DNA from 4 places in the Paenibacillus tritici genome. Region 2 is predicted to be linked to each of the others. Evidence: predicted binding sites of a transcription regulator. Region 2 holds the regulator's gene; each other region holds the start of a gene.
What was found. Region 2 encodes Rex, which represses fermentation and respiration genes when NADH is low (regulators of the CRP and FNR family bind a similar motif). Its sites were predicted from a motif close to TTGTGAAATATTTCACAA; they were not measured.
Positions count from the first base shown of each region.

Region 1: a site for Rex is predicted at 1,084-1,101, ahead of KDC22_RS08745 (flavocytochrome c). Genes of this name have one in related genera too.
Region 3: a site for Rex is predicted at 993-1,010, ahead of KDC22_RS30995 (formate/nitrite transporter family protein). Genes of this name have one in related genera too.
Region 4: a site for Rex is predicted at 1,095-1,112, ahead of nirB (nitrite reductase large subunit NirB). Genes of this name have one in related genera too.

Region 1 is NZ_CP073365.1:2,074,501-2,076,708, reverse strand. It holds gene KDC22_RS08745 (flavocytochrome c) at 1-1,062, opposite strand, end outside; gene KDC22_RS08740 (hypothetical protein) at 1,267-1,725, shown strand; gene KDC22_RS08735 (response regulator) at 1,872-2,208, opposite strand, start outside.
Region 2 is NZ_CP073365.1:4,784,971-4,787,178, reverse strand. It holds gene dinG (ATP-dependent DNA helicase DinG) at 1-715, shown strand, start outside; gene KDC22_RS20700 (redox-sensing transcriptional repressor Rex) at 892-1,545, shown strand; gene KDC22_RS20695 (amidohydrolase) at 1,532-2,208, shown strand, end outside.
Region 3 is NZ_CP073365.1:7,201,720-7,203,927, forward strand. It holds gene KDC22_RS30995 (formate/nitrite transporter family protein) at 65-892, opposite strand; gene KDC22_RS31000 (hypothetical protein) at 1,164-1,322, opposite strand; gene KDC22_RS31005 (YncE family protein) at 1,313-2,208, shown strand, end outside.
Region 4 is NZ_CP073365.1:5,051,203-5,053,410, forward strand. It holds gene nirB (nitrite reductase large subunit NirB) at 1-991, opposite strand, end outside; gene KDC22_RS21980 (hypothetical protein) at 1,248-1,934, opposite strand.

The DNA of each region.
Region 1 (2,208 bases), 2.7 Mb from region 2:
CGCTGGGGTCGCCCCTTCTTGTACCAGATCCATTCCAAAATAAACTTCAGTCGCCTTCAGGTTGGCACGCAGCTCATCATTGAAAATAATGTAGGCCACCTTGCCGGACTGGGCCAGAATGTTCCGGGACACGACATCGCGGGTCAGCAGTTCATTCGTGAATCGTTTACCTTCGCTATTCACCAGAATCGCACCGTCTCCGCGCACGCCTTCGGTGATCAGCACGCCTTGACCCGGAATGGTAGTCGGATGAATCTGAATCTCCTTCATATCTACCAGCTTGGCCCCGATCTTCTCGGCCATTGTTGTTCCATCGCCCGTCGCGCCCGGATGGTTGGTAGTGGAGAACCCCTCAAGCTGCGGCTGGTAGCCCTTGATCATATCCATATTGGCTCCAAAACCGCCGGCCGCCAGAATCACGGAATTCGCGCTGATCGTATAATGCTTGCCTTCCTTATCCGTCACCTTCACTCCGGTAACCACGCCGTCCTTGTTCTTGACGATCTCATCCGCAGTCGTCTGCAGCCGCACATCAATCTTGTCTTCTTCCAGCTTCTTCTTCAGTGCAACCACTATGAAATTACCTGCCGCCTCTCCGCCCGCCGGACGGTGAATCCGGTTCACACTTGCCCCGCCTGCGCGGCCTACCTCAGACAGCTCGGCTCCGTTCTCCTTCAGCCATTCTACTGAAGCGGCCGCGCCATTCGTAAGCGTTCTGACCAGCTCCGGGTTGTTCAGGTTCTTGCCGCCCTTCATGGTGTCCTCATAATGCAGCTCAGGACTGTCGGTGATGCCCGCCGCAGCCTGATAAGGTGTGCCTGCGGCATTCAGCCCGCCTTCCGCGCGGACGGTGTTGCCTCCGAGCATAGGCATTTTTTCAATTAAAATAACCTTCGCACCCTGATTATGCGCTTCAATGGCCGCGGTCATTCCCGCCCCGCCGCCGCCGATAATAACAATGTCCGTAGACTCCCCTTTGTTACTGCTGCAGGCTGGCAGCGCCACCAGACTTGCCAGCAGCAACCCTGTGCCCAGCAGACTTGCCCATCTCTTTCGGTTCATTGATTGTTCCTCCAATTGTAATTGTGCATATTTTCACAATCATCATAACCTGAAAGAGACCGCCCTCCGCTATTAAGTGATTAAAGAAATAATATAGTGATTAAAGTAATAATAAAGTAAATAAAGTTAGTACATTTGCCCGGATGTGTTTATAGATTTATAATGGGGACTTACACGACTGTATTACTAGGAGGAGCAGAAACTATGGAAAAAAGCCAAAAATATATGCTTGCCGGAACGATTTTGGCAGCAGCAGGGGTCTCTCTGATCACCTATTCCGCAAACCGCTATACTTCATTCAAACGAGTCGTTGCCAGATCACTTACTCTGGAAGATATCGCTGCCCTGGAGATTACCCGGTTGTCTTCTGTTCCCGGTGAACAGAAGGATATTGTCGTTACTGAACCGGAAGCGATCAGACAGATCTGTGAGGATTTCTCTGACGTCCGCTTAATGAAATCAGCCAGAAATGTCAGCTCCGGCAGCAGGTACAGCTATTACATTACTATCGTACAGACGGACCGCAAGCAGCGCTTCGATATTATTCTGAAGGGTAAGCAGCATATGATTATCTATGACAATGATTTGAATAACCCTCACTTGAAGGCTTACAAAATTATGAACCCGTTCAACCCGCTGGCCTTGCAGCAGGCCTTCGAGTGATTCAGCGCACGCTTAGGTATGGCACAGCATAATTACTTCACAGCATTTCGCAACGGCTATGGAGTCATGGACCGCCTGGGGGCAACCTCGGGACAGCCGTGACTCCACACTATCCCCAGCTATCCTCATCGTTCCGTTCCACCCGCTTATAAGTACTTACTTATCCGTTCATACCCCTCCGGCTTCACCCTGTACATATAGACCGGTCTGCCCACCGCGCCGTAGCTAAGCTCCATTTCCAGAATCCCCGCTTCGGTCAGAAAAGCCAGATATTTGCGGACAGAGATCCGCGAGATCGGCGCATGGCTGCTGATATCCTCCGTGGAGAATACCGGACTCTCCAGCCGGTTGATCGTGCTCCAGATGCTGTCCAGTGTACCTTCAGCCAGCCCCTTGGGCAGGGCCTGCGGCAACAGAGCCGGCTTGTCCTCTTCGGTACCGAGCGAATGGCGCAGCAGCTTATCCAGTTGCTCCTGACTGAGA
Region 2 (2,208 bases):
GCAAGGGCAGCTGATGACCGCACTGCTTCCGTCGCCATTCAAATACCGGGAGCAGGCTTTGCTGGTGATCCCCCGTGACTTCCCGAGCGTCAAGGGAAGTATAGGGGATGCCCGTTTTGTGGACACGCTGGTGCATTCCCTTGCTGAGACCGCTGTAGCTACCCGGGGACGGATGCTGGTGCTGTTCACCTCGTACAAGATGCTGCGCCAGGTCTATGATCCGCTGAAGGAGGCGCTTGCCTCGCAGGATATCGCGGTGCTTGGACAAGGGGTGGAGGGCGGCAGCCGGAGCAAGCTGATCCGTCGCTTCCAGGACAGCTCGGCTTCTGTGCTGCTGGGGACCAGCAGCTTCTGGGAAGGGGTGGATATCCCCGGGGAAGCCTTGACCTGCCTGGCGATCGTCAGACTTCCGTTCCAGCCGCCGAATCATCCGCTGGCTGAGGCGAAGTCGGAGCTGCTCCAGGCACAGAAGAAGAATCCGTTCATGAAGCTGTCCGTCCCGCAGGCCGTCATCCGCTTCAAGCAGGGCTTCGGGCGGCTGGTCCGCACGGCGCAGGACCGCGGAATCGTTATTGTATATGATACCAGGGTCATTGAATCTTATTATGGCAAATACTTCCTGTATTCTCTGCCCGGCCCCAAGATGGAGCATATGCTGACGGATCAGATGGTCCCGAGGATCGCCGAATGGCTGGAAGAAGGCGGGGTTTCCTAATTCCTCTGCTATTGATATGATGAATAAGTTATGGTTAACCTGAAGATCCGCGCCCCGGCTGTAGCTGCTGAGTCAGGCAGGCGGCGGGGCACGGTTCCTATAATTGGCTTTCGAGGCAAGTTTAGCGAAGTTATACAAGGAAGCGTATGCTATCCAAACTTTTAGGAGGAGAAAACATGAAATCGGATAAAATATCGGAGGCTGTCGTCCGCAGGCTTCCAGTGTACCTGCGTTTCCTGAACGATCTCCAAAAACGCGAAATCTCAACCGTTTCTTCTCAGGAGCTGGGCCAGAAGCTTGATCTGAACCCTGCTCAGATCCGTAAGGATCTGGCTTATTTCGGTGATTTCGGCAGAAAAGGCATCGGTTATGATGTATCCTATCTGATCGAGAAAATCCGTCATATCCTGAAGCTTGACCAGCAAATCAACGTCGCTCTGGTAGGCGCCGGTAATCTTGGCCATGCCTTGTCCAATTACAATGCCTATCTGAAGGATACGATGAAGATTACGGCCGTCTTCGATGCTTACCCGCCGAAGGTGGGCCAGCAGATCAACTCACTGGTTGTGCAGCCGATGGAAGAGCTCGGCGATACGATCCGTTCCCAGGGAATCCGCATCGGGATCATTACCGTACCGGACAGCGAAGCCCAGAACGTAGCTGATATTCTTGTAGACTCCGGCATCGAGGCTATTCTGAACTTCGCACCGGTTATTCTCAAGACTCCTGCCAATATCCGGATTCATGCCGCAGACTTTACCACCGATCTGCAGAGCCTGGCCTATTATTTGCATGATGGAAAGGAAGAGACCGAAGATGAGCAGCAATAAGACGATAATCAAGCATGGCCGTTTCCTGGTTCCGGGCAGTGACAAGCCGGTTCTAAGCGGGTATATGACCATTGAGGACGATCTGATTACTTACATAGGTGAAGCTGAGCCTGTCATGGAAGAGAATGCTCGGGTGGTGGACGGCAGCCGTCTGCTGTTCATGCCGGGTCTTGTGAATACCCATGGGCATACGGCAATGTCGCTGCTGCGCGGATACGGTGATGATATGGTGCTTCAGACCTGGCTGCAGGAGAAGATGTGGCCGATGGAAGCGAAATTCACTGGTGATGATGTATATTGGGGAACCTCGTTGTCCGTGCTGGAAATGCTGAAGGGCGGGACGACGACTTTCCTCGATATGTATGATCATATGGACCGGGTAGCAGAAGTGACCGGACAATCCGGGATTCGGGCTGTGCTGATGCGCGGCGTGATCGGGCTATGCCCGGAAGAGGAGCAGAAGTCCAAGCTCGCAGAGGCGATTGCATTTGCCCGTGACTGGCATGGCAAGGCCGACGGCAGAATTACTACGATGCTCTCGCCGCATGCCCCTTACACCTGTCCTCCAGAGTTTTTCGTGAAATTTGTAGAGGCTGCGCATGATCTGGATCTCCCGATGCACACCCATATGTCCGAGACGCGCCATGAAGTGGAGCAGAATGT
Region 3 (2,208 bases), 2.4 Mb from region 2:
GGAAAGCCAGGAAGTGCTTGGGTCAAACTATCACACACGCCGGTGTTAACCGGCTGATTCTTCTTTAAGCGTGTTTCTTCAGCCCTTGAGCGGGGATTCCTTCAACAGATGTTACAGCCGCCGGGTCCTTGCGCAGATAGGCCATCCAGTATGCGGCAGCCACGAAGATCGCGCCGCCCGTCAGATTGCCCAGCCAGACCGGAACGAAGTTGGCGGCATACTGTGCCCAGGTGAAATGTCCTTCAAAGATCGCAGCAGGGATAAGGAACATGTTAGCTACAACGTGCTGGAAGCCGATAGCCACAAACGCCATGGTCGGGAACCAGATACCGAGGATTTTGCCGCTGAAATTGTCTGCCCCATAGGAGAGCCATACCGCCAGAGCCACGAGCCAGTTACAGCCGATCCCGGAGATGAAGGCCTGCAGGAAGGTAGCATCAATCTTATGCTCCGCCATACTTACCAGCTTCTCCAGATACACACCATCAGATGTAAGGCCAACGATGTGACCGAAGAAATAAGCCACGAACAAGGCACCTGCCAGATTGCTGAGAGTAATCAGCACGAGGTTCTTAATGACTTCCCAGAACGAAATCTTCTTCGCAATAAAAGCCAGCGGCACCGCCATCATATTCCCTGTCAGCAGTTCCCCTCCGGCAAGCAGCACCAGGATCAGTCCGACCGGGAACACCGCCGCTCCGATGAAGTTGGCAATGGACCCCCACTCGGCAGGCGCACCTGCAATGACCCGAATATCCAGCAAAAATCCGAGCGCGATAAACGCTCCTCCCAAGAAACCAAGAATAAGTACAGTGCTGAGCGGATTATGCGCCTTCTTAACTCCGTTCTCAACCGTGACCTCAGCGATTCCCTGCGGTTTGTTATAAGCCATGATTCCTATCCCCTTCTAATTACTTAAAATTTGTTCCTTTATGCCATTGTAACGTGATCACAATCACATTTACGTGATAAAAGTCACTATCAGAAAAACAACGTGAAAGTTTTCACTGACATGTCAAATTTACCATAAAATCTGGTGGTGCGGTATACGCAGAAAACCGATGTCTCCCCTAAAGAGGCAGTTCTTCCTATGGGCATTCCTGATGGGAATCTATTATTCTTCGTTATTTACGCCCTTTTTTGCAGTCTGGCAGGACGTTATGCTAGTCGGGCTGGAGAATCCATGCATACCCTACAGCAGACTTCGGAGATGCGGCATCCGGATTCAATCCGGCGCGCCTGCCCATCTGACCAGCCGGTCCCTCGGGTCCGGGAAGTCCATCCGGTTCAATCCAGGAAAGGGGATTAATCCATGAATCCAAACAAGGCAGAAGCAAACAGCAGCAGGAAACTACCCTCACGCGATCCATATGTCTATGTAACTTATGAAATTGACTATCAACATGGCTATGTCGCCGTCATTGATCCTGTTGAAGCTCGGATCATCAAGCGGATTCAGGTAGGTGCCAACCCTGGCGCTATGGCCATGGACCCCGACGAGAAGAAGCTATTCGTAGCGAATACCCGTATCGGTTCGCTCTCCATCATTGATACGAGCACCCACAGCATTATCAATACGGTTCCTGTAGGCAATATGAGCTCCATTCCTGCCCGTCCCGTTGCTGTCCTCGTTGCTTCGAATGGCAAGAAAGCCTATGTAGCCAATTACGGAAATAAGAACGTTACGATTATTGATTCCCTTACGAATACGGTTTTGAAAAATGTGGATGTCGGCCCAGGCCGGCCTTTCGCCTTGGCCAGCAATGAGAATAGCTCCTATATCTATGTAGCCTGTAAGGTTGCCGATGGAAAAGATTATGTCGCCGCCATATCCATTGCGGATGACAGCGTTCATCCGTACGGGTCCCAATTTCAGCTTACCTTTGACACGGCACACAATCCGTTGGTCGTCCACCCGGATGGGCATACGCAAATCGCTCTTGGACAGACCGGTATGCTCATTTTTTATGCCGGTGAGCTAATGGGCGAGCCTACCACCTCAAGTTTGCTGGACAACACGGTATCCGGCGTCTACCTGGACAACAAATTATTGTTTTGCACCATGGAAGATAATAGAGGCTTTCTGAAACTATTTAATGACCTGGAAGTTGATTGGATGGGAACCGTATATAGCTACCCTGGTTCAGACATCCCCAGTTACAAAGGCCAGGATAAAATCCGGCTTTCGCGTAGGCAAGTGTATATTGG
Region 4 (2,208 bases), 270 kb from region 2:
CCGAGAATACATCTACCCCGGAAATTTTGAGCTTGGTTGCAACGACCGAACCTTCATACCCTGGAGTCTGTACTCCCGATAAATGCTTGGCCAGAACCATGCCCTGCTCGAAAAGCGGTGCTACTAATCCGTAACAGGTGCCCCGGTGTTCTGTACATTCGCCGACGGAATACACATCAGCCATAGAGGTCCGCAGGTAATCGTCAACCACGATCCCGCGGTTAACCGTAATGCCGCTGTCCTTAGCAAGCTGAACGTTAGGTTTGATGCCGACGGCCATAACCACAAACTCTGCCGGCAGTTCACTGCCGTCACTGAAGCGCAGACCCGTAACCCGTTCATCGCCGGTCAGCTCAACAGTCTGTTTGCCCATGGCAAACTTCACACCCTGACGCGTAAGCTCTGCCTGCAGCATGGATGAAGCCGTGCGGTCCAGCTGCCGCTCCATCAGATCCTCCAGCAGATGCACAACGGTAACATCCATGCCCAGATTGACAAGACCCTTCGCTGCTTCCAGACCAAGCAGTCCTCCGCCGATCACAGCCGCCGTGCGGTACTGCTTCGCTGCTTCCAGCATAGCATCGCAATCCGCGATATCGCGGAAGCCGACGACCCCATCCTTGGTGCTGCCGGGTACGGGCAGAATGAAGGAATTCGAGCCTGTTGCAATAATGGCTTTGTCATAGGGAACAGCCATCCCTGTATCTGTAATAACCTGTTTGGAATTCTCATCAATACGGACAACTGTTGTTCCTGTATGCAGTGTAATGTGATTATCTTCATACCATCCGAGGTCATTCAGAATAATATCCTCAATGGTTTTACTGCCTTCAAGTACATAGGACAACATAATCCGGTTATAATTGGGATGCGGCTCACTGCCGAAGACTGTAATATCATAAGCCCCGCCCAGCTTTAGAATCTGCTCAATAGTGCCTACTCCCGCCATGCCATTGCCAATCAGCACTAACTTTTCTCTTTCCGCTGCCACTGGTAGACCCTCCTTCAGAAACTCTGGTTTCTACTAATACTTACCTCATAGTGAAATTATACTGCCCCAAATTCTATGGCAAGTGTGACCCCAGTCACACTAGATGTGAAATTTTTCACAACAAGTAAAAACGGCTTTTCCGGTTCTTTTAAAGGATAAGTTATCGTGTGCAACAACTAGATTTTTATATTTTAAAATAAGCAGATCTCTATGCCTTTTCGCACAGAAATCCGCTTATCCGCTACTCTCTATTCCATTATCTCAACACCAGAGCAATCTCCAGCTTGTCCTGCGGCTTCAGCTTCATGTCCACTCCATTTCCCAGCAGAGCTTTATCATTGACCTTCAGCCTCCATTCTTCACTGCTGAGCGGGGTATATTCCATTACAGTGAGTACCGTCCGGTTATCATCCGCAAGCTTAACCATTCCACTGTTCTTCATCAGTGCTCTTACTGACATATCCTCTACAAAGGGAAGAACATGAGAATGCGTCAGCTCAGGCTGCTCGCTCCCCCCGTTCACGGTAATGATGACAGGATAGAACACCGTTCCTATCGCAGCCGGCCTTGCCGCTATAACAATTGCTGCCCCCGGCTCTACGATCGTGTTCAATTCTTGAATGCTTTTGCCGTTCACCTGGATCTCCCAGCTCATACCCGGATCAAGTGCAACCTTATTCACCTCAAGAATACTGTGCCCGTCGGCTGCCAATCTAACAACGCCGCTCTTCTTGAACAGCTCTACTATTGAAATACCTTTAACATAGGCTTCGTTAAGCAGTCTGACAGAGCTTCCGGCTAATTCACTTTCACCCACCAGCACGGAAAAAGTTAATCCTTCGCCCCTGTTACTGCTCCCTGTATTCCCTGATCCGAAGCCGCAGCCGCTTGCCGTGGCAAGCAGGATAAGGCACAGCAACAAGCGCATCCATTTCGTGGACATTCCACGGCACCGCCTTCATATGTATTCTCCCTGACTGTTTAAGAATACCGCATAGGAGAAGGGTTCTCAAATTATTTCTGCTGGGATTGCCATGACTCCAGAGAATGTTTGCCTCCGGCCGCTGTTGCCACCAGATTTCATGATCAAACCGCTGTTAGCGGTAGAAATCCGGTGACTGCTGGTGCTTCCGAAGTGAGCATTCCTGCGGAAAGCTTGTAAATAACAATCTTCGGCATATTCTTCCATATTATTAGGTCTCATGCTATAATCGCAG